3 regions of the Serratia bockelmannii genome follow, and region 2 is predicted to be linked to each of the others. Evidence: predicted binding sites of a transcription regulator. Region 2 holds the regulator's gene; each other region holds the start of a gene.
The links. Region 2 encodes Fur, which represses iron uptake genes when iron is present. Its sites were predicted from a motif close to ATAATAATGAGAACNACTATCAA; they were not measured.
Positions count from the first base shown of each region.

Region 1: ACSJLU_RS14420 (siderophore-interacting protein) is a predicted target of Fur. The motif match lies at 973-995, and genes of this name have one in related genera.
Region 3: fes (enterochelin esterase) is a predicted target of Fur. The motif match lies at 862-884, and genes of this name have one in related genera.

Region 1 covers NZ_CP196512.1:3,015,425-3,017,627, reverse strand. Annotated here, with positions in the region: gene ACSJLU_RS14420 (siderophore-interacting protein) at 109-927, opposite strand; gene chaB (putative cation transport regulator ChaB) at 1,058-1,285, shown strand; gene ACSJLU_RS14410 (gamma-glutamylcyclotransferase) at 1,537-2,203, shown strand, end outside.
Region 2 covers NZ_CP196512.1:1,219,213-1,221,415, reverse strand. Annotated here, with positions in the region: gene fldA (flavodoxin FldA) at 1-491, shown strand, start outside; gene fur (ferric iron uptake transcriptional regulator) at 821-1,267, shown strand; gene ACSJLU_RS05790 (beta-N-acetylhexosaminidase) at 1,514-2,203, opposite strand, start outside.
Region 3 covers NZ_CP196512.1:352,579-354,781, forward strand. Annotated here, with positions in the region: gene ACSJLU_RS01605 (TonB-dependent siderophore receptor) at 1-686, opposite strand, end outside; gene fes (enterochelin esterase) at 971-2,203, shown strand, end outside.

The sequences.
Region 1 (2,203 bases), 1.8 Mb from region 2:
CGGTTTTATTTACTTACTTTTACGCAATAACGCCAAGTTTTAACGTTAGATTTGAGAAAAGTGATGTTTACTTGTTTAGTACTCGGTTAATCAAGGATGATGAGACGATCAGTCGTCAATATTATCCATGATTTCATGCCGTTTATTGTGGTAACCCTCTTCATTTAGCCCCTCACGCCAGTAAGGCACAGCATAAAGACGATTACGATCGCATTGACGTTCACGGCGTAGGTAGCGGCGCAGCTCTACCACCAGGCGATCTTCACCGGCGAGCCAGAAGTGGGTATCGCTCTGCGGCACGGATTGCGCGCGGAACCGAGCGACCAATTCGTCGGTTTTCTCTGTGCCGCCGACAACCCAATTCACCTCAACGCCGGCAGGCTTTTTCAGGTCAATGACGTCAGCGTTGCTGTCGACGCGGACGAAAGCGCGTCCGGCGCTGTGCGGCGGCAGGTTTTCCAACAGCGCGGCCAGCGCAGGCAGTGAGGAAGGATCGCCCGCCAGGGAGTAGAAATCGGCGGCCGGCAGCATCGGTTTGGGGCCGCCTGGGTTGCTGATGCCGATTTTATCGCCGGCTTTCGCCTGGCGCGCAAAGTCGACCGCCGGGCCCTGATGGTCATGAATGGCGAACTCGATGTCCACTTCCGCCAGTTCCGGGCGCACGGCGCGGATGGAATAGGTGCGCACGATCGGGCGTACGGCATCTGCGGCCCAACGCGGGCCGTTTTCGGTCAGCGTCGGCAGGTCCGGCTGCGTCTGGCCGGCGAGCGGCAAAAAGACTTTGATGTGTGCAGCGGCGGCATTGGCCGGGTAGTAACGCAGATCGGGGGCGGTAAAGGTAATGCGGCGCAGGTGCGGCGTAATGTCCTGTACGCGGCTGACGGCGATCAGGTAGGGGGCGCGTGAGCGAGGGGCTTCGGTAGTCACGGGGATCTCCTTATAGTTCGTTTGGCGGTGAGTATAACATGTCGTTTGATAATGAGAATTGTTTGCTAATTGAGACGAAACCGCATGTGGGCTAGGCTTAAGGTTCACTCATCCTGAAAGGGGAGGCCATATGCCCTACCACAGCACGAACGACTTGCCGGACAATGTGAAGCATGTGCTGCCGGAACATGCGCAGGCGATCTATAAAGAAGCGTTCAACAGCGCCTGGCAACAATACCGCGATCCCGATGACCGGCGCGGTGACGACAGCCGTGAAGAGACGGCGCATAAGGTGGCTTGGGCGGCGGTCAAGCAAAGCTATCGTAAGGGCGATGACGAACGTTGGCATAAAAAGTAACGAATTATCACGCAGCAAAAATCGCGCAGACATTATGTGGAGCCCGGCAATTAATATTATTGCTGCTCAGTACAAATACTTTTTCACTTTAACGCCGCTTTGTAACTTGATTGCACGTCAGGAAAAGAATAAGGTCATTCTTATAAGGCGCGGTGATTGAATTAATAAAAATCCGCAGCCGAAAATAAAACATCAAAGGTTCAGCAGTGGCGAGGGAAGGCGAGAAATCGTATTCCCGGGAGGTAATATCAGTGTTAACGCGAGATTTTCTGCAAAAAGCGGATTGCAAAACTGCATTCGGCGCTATTGAGGAGTCGTTGTTGCTGACGCCTGAACAGCGTGCAGCCTCGTTGGATTGCACCTTATCGCGCCGGCCGGGTCACAGCCCCGTATGGATATTCGGTTACGGTTCGCTGATGTGGAACCCGGTTTTCGAATCGGAAGAAGTGCGGCCGGCCAAGCTGCAGGGTTGGCACCGGGCGTTCTGTATGCGCTTGACCGCCGGGCGCGGCACGCTGCATCAGCCGGGGCGCATGCTGGCGTTGAAGGCCGGAGGCCACACTACGGGCCTGGCCTTTCGCTTGCCGGAAAGCAAACTGCGTGAAGAGTTGGAGCTGCTTTGGAAGCGCGAAATGGTGACCGATTGCTACGTGCCGACCTGGTGCGAGCTGGAGTTGGATGGCGGCGAGAAGGTTACTGCGTTGGTATTCGTGATGAACCCGCAGCATCCGCTGTTTGAAGAAGACACCAGCTACCAGGTGATCGCGCCATTGATCGCCAGCGCCAGCGGCCCGCTGGGCACCAACGCGCAATATCTGTTTGCGCTGGATAACGAGTTGAAGCACCACGGCATGCAGGATGATTGCATCGGCGATCTGGTGCGCTGCGTGCAGCAATGGCTGCAGCAGAACCGCACCG
Region 2 (2,203 bases):
ACATTGCCAAAATGATCCAGAAAATTCTCCAGAAACAGTTTGGCGACGACGTCTCTGAAGTGCATGACATCGCTAAAAGCAGCAAAGAAGACCTGGAAGGGTTCGATATCCTGCTGCTGGGTATCCCGACCTGGTACTACGGTGAAGCGCAGTGTGACTGGGATGATTTCTTCCCGACGCTGGAAGAAGTCGACTTCAACGGCAAACTGGTGGCGCTGTTCGGCTGCGGCGACCAGGAAGACTACGCGGAATACTTCTGTGACGCGATGGGCACCATCCGCGACATCATCGAACCGCGCGGCGCGGCCATCGTGGGCCACTGGCCGACCAAAGGCTACCACTTCGAGGCCTCCAAAGGTCTGGCGGACGACGATCACTTCATCGGTCTGGCGATCGACGAAGACCGTCAGCCGGAGCTGACCAACGAGCGCGTGGACGCTTGGGTCAAACAGATTGTCGAAGAGCTGAGCCTGGCCGATATCGTCGGCTAAACCCCGGCACTGGCGAAAGGTTGAACAAAGGCCCTGTAAAGTGCATAGTGTGCCGACAGGGCCGTCATCGGCAACAGGGATTGCTGCGATAGAAGCTACAGATTTGTAACTTCCCACCCCGTCACGGTAGACTGAGATATCGGTTTATCCCATCCATCAAGGCGTTGCATGCAAAACATGCAATAGTGCAATTATATCTTTGTTAACAACCGGCGGTTTCCATTTAGTACAACCGGTTCTATAATGAGACGCATTAACTCTTTGTGCCGACCGATGCCACAGGCGAGTACGCCTCAACTTGATTAGCATAGTAACAGGACTGAATTCGCATGACCGACAACAACATCGCATTGAAGAAGGCCGGCTTAAAAGTCACGCTTCCGCGACTCAAAATCCTGGAAGTACTGCAAAATCCGGAATGCCATCACGTCAGTGCGGAAGATTTGTACAAAAAACTGATTGATATGGGCGAAGAGATCGGGCTGGCAACGGTTTATCGCGTACTGAACCAGTTTGACGATGCGGGCATTGTGACACGTCACAATTTCGAAGGCGGCAAGTCCGTGTTCGAGCTGACCCAACAGCATCACCACGATCACCTGATTTGCCTGGACTGCGGCAAAGTGATCGAATTCAGCGACGAATCCATCGAAGTGCGCCAGCGTGATATCGCCAAGCAGCACGGTATCAAGCTCACCAACCACAGCCTGTACCTGTACGGCCACTGTGAAACCGGTGACTGCCGCGAAGACGAAACGCTGCACGACAAGAAGTAAGCCCTGACCGGCTATGAAAAACCGCCTCACACCGAGGCGGTTTTTTTATGCCCGCCGTACAGCAGACAAAAAAATCCCCGGACAAGCCGGGGGAAAATCATGTCATGAAATATCACAATTGCAGCGGCACAGCGACTCCACGTACTACTCTCACTACAACGTCCGCCCTACGCCGACACGCGTGGGCGAACGCATTCCCCCTTCGTTATACGGCCGCCGCCAGGGCAGCGGGCCGTTGCACCGGGCTTAGACCTTCTCGGCGCGGCTGTAGCGTTTGCCGTCCGGGCTGACCGAACGCACCTGCACTTCACCGGAGATCGCCGGCTTGGCCTTGGCATCATAGCGCTGCCACTGCTTGCCACCGTCGGTGGAGTACTCGATGCCCAACCCCGGCAGCGCGATATTCGCCTCCAGCTTGCCGCCCGCTACGCGTGCGCCCGGTACCGGCAGACGGTAAGCGACGCCGCCCTTGTCCAGCTTGGCCAGTTCACGCTGGCCCAGGATATTGGCAAAGCGCAGCCAGTCTTTCTCCAGCGTCTTGGTATCGACAAAGTGGGTTTCCCCGCCTTTGTATTCGCGGCCGGCACGATAGTCCTGCTCCCAACCGGCGCGGTGCCAGGCGCGTTCTGCCACCGAGAGCGCGCGCGGGAAGATCATGTATTCCATCTGCGGGTCGGTGCGCTGGGTTTCGCTCCACAGCTGAGCGGACAGCCCGTAGGCGCCCGGCCACGGCTTGTCGCTCTTGGCGTTGAAGTGGTTGCCATCGCGATCGACCGAGGTTTCCGCATTCTGCGGCATGTTGTCCGGCGCGAAGCTGAACACCTTGCGTTCGTCGCTGAAGCGGGTACCCCAGTAGTAACCGCGCTCGTCCGGGTTCACCTCGTAAGGGAAGTCCATATAGACGTAGTCCGGGTTGGAGACCACCACTTCATACCC
Region 3 (2,203 bases), 870 kb from region 2:
AGGCGGAAGCTCAGGGAGTCGCTCAGCGGGCCGGACAGGCTGAAGTCGGTGCGCTTGGTGGCGCCTTCCTGCTTGTGCTGCGGCACGTTGAAGTAGCCGTTCAGCGAGCCGTGCAGCGCATCACCGGCCTTCTTGGTGATGATGTTGACCACGCCGCCCGCGGCGCCGTTGCCGTAGCGCGCTGCGGCAGGGCCGCGCAGTACTTCGATGCGCTCGATCATTTCTGGCGGCACCCAGGCGGTATCGCCGCGCGAGTCGCGCTCGCCGCGCCAGCCCTGACGCACCGAGTTGCGGCTGGAGGCCGGTTTGCCGTCGATCAGAATCAGGGTGTTTTCCGGGCCCATGCCGCGGATATCGATCTGGCGATTGTTGCCGCGCTGGCCGCTGGTGGAGTTGCCGGTCAGGTTAACCCCGGGCATGGTGCGGATCAGTTCGCTGATGTCGCGCGCCGGCGGGCGTTTTTTGATCTCTTCGGCGGTGATGGTGGACACCCCCGGCGCCTGCAGGTTCTGCCGGGCGGCGGTCACGACGATGGTGTCTTCGCCGCGCGGCTTTTTATCCGCTGTGCCGCTGTTTTCTTCCGTGGTGGGGGTGTCGGTCTGCTGCGCGGCGTTGGCGAACGCGGACGCGCCCAATCCCAAGCCGATAAGAGTGGCTAAAGAATAACGTGATAGCTTGCTTTTCATTTGAGTGTCCTACCTTGCTGCCATCCCTCGCCGAACGGGGGGAAGGGCGGTTGTAGTTTTTGTGTAGTCGGAAATAGAAAATCGGCTGCGGCAAGGGATGCCATTGATGTATCCCCGATCCCTGTCCGTTGCGCGCAATACCAGCACGATCTCCAAGCCTTACACACTATTGCAAATGCAAATTATTATCAATAGTATTTGGCGTACAGTGCGTTCGGGCGGTGGCCGGCGATAGGGAAAAGTCGACGTTCCCGGTGCCGCCAACTACAAAATGGGTAGGCGTTGTGAATACAGAACTACAGTCAGAAAGCAGCAGATTATTGGCCAGCAGCAATGCGGGCAGTCCAGGGTGGTGGTTGACGGTGGCACGGCGCGGTACGCCATGGGTAGAACCGGCGGGTAACGGCCGCTGGCGAACCACCTTTTTCTGGCGCGATCCTCAGGGATGCGAATTGACCTCCGCCTACCGTCGCGTGTGGATTAACATTAACTGCCTGACCGACCATCACCAGCCGAATCCGCCGCAAAGCCTGCAGCGTTTGGCCGGTACCGACGTGTGGTACTGGCAGACCGAGCTGAGCGGCGCCTGGCGCGGCAGCTACTGCTTTATCCCCTGTTTTGACGAGCGGCCGCCGGCGTTCAGCGGCGACGATGCGCACGCCAACATGCACAACCTGCGCCACTGGTGGCATCAGGTGTTCGCCAGCGCCACCCCCGATCTGCTCAACCCTTATCGCTCCTGGCAAAGCGCCAGCGGCCACAGCGTCTCCGGCCTGCACATGCCGGATGCGCCGCCGCAGCCGGTATGGCGCTCGTTCGACGAGTATGAGATCGCCAGCGGGCGCTGCACGCCGCCGCTGCCGGCGCGTTTGCAGCGCCATACCTGGTGCAGTGAGCGCCTGGGCAACAGCCGCGATGTCTGGATCTACACGACCGGCGACAGTAAGCCGGCCGAGCGCCCGCTCGCGATCCTGCTCGACGGCCAGTTCTGGGCGAAGCAGATGCCGGTTTGGGAGCCGCTGATGCAGCTGACCCGCGAGGGGGCGTTGCCGGAAGCGGTGTATGTGCTGATCGACATCATTGATCTGCCGCACCGGGCGCGAGAATTAACCTGCAAGGACGATTTCTGGCTGGCGGTGCAGGAAGAATTGATGCCGCAGCTGGCCGACTGGGCGCCGCACAGCGACAAACCGGCCGACACGGTGGTGGCGGGGCAAAGCTTTGGCGGCCTGGCTTCCCTGTATGCCGGGCTGCGCTGGCCGCAGCGCTTCGGCGCGGTGATCACCCAGTCCGGTTCCTACTGGTGGCCGCGGCGCGACATGCTGCAGCTGCCGAGCATTCCCGACGATGCCTGCTGGCTGATGCAGCAGGTGGAACGGCACGGTTTGGGCAACCACGGCGCGCTGAAGGTATTTATGGAAGCCGGTTCGCAGGAAAAGCTGGTGCACCGGGTCAGCGGCGAAATGGCGGTGCGCCTGAGTGACGCCGGCCATCGGGTGCACTACCGGGTGGTGGAA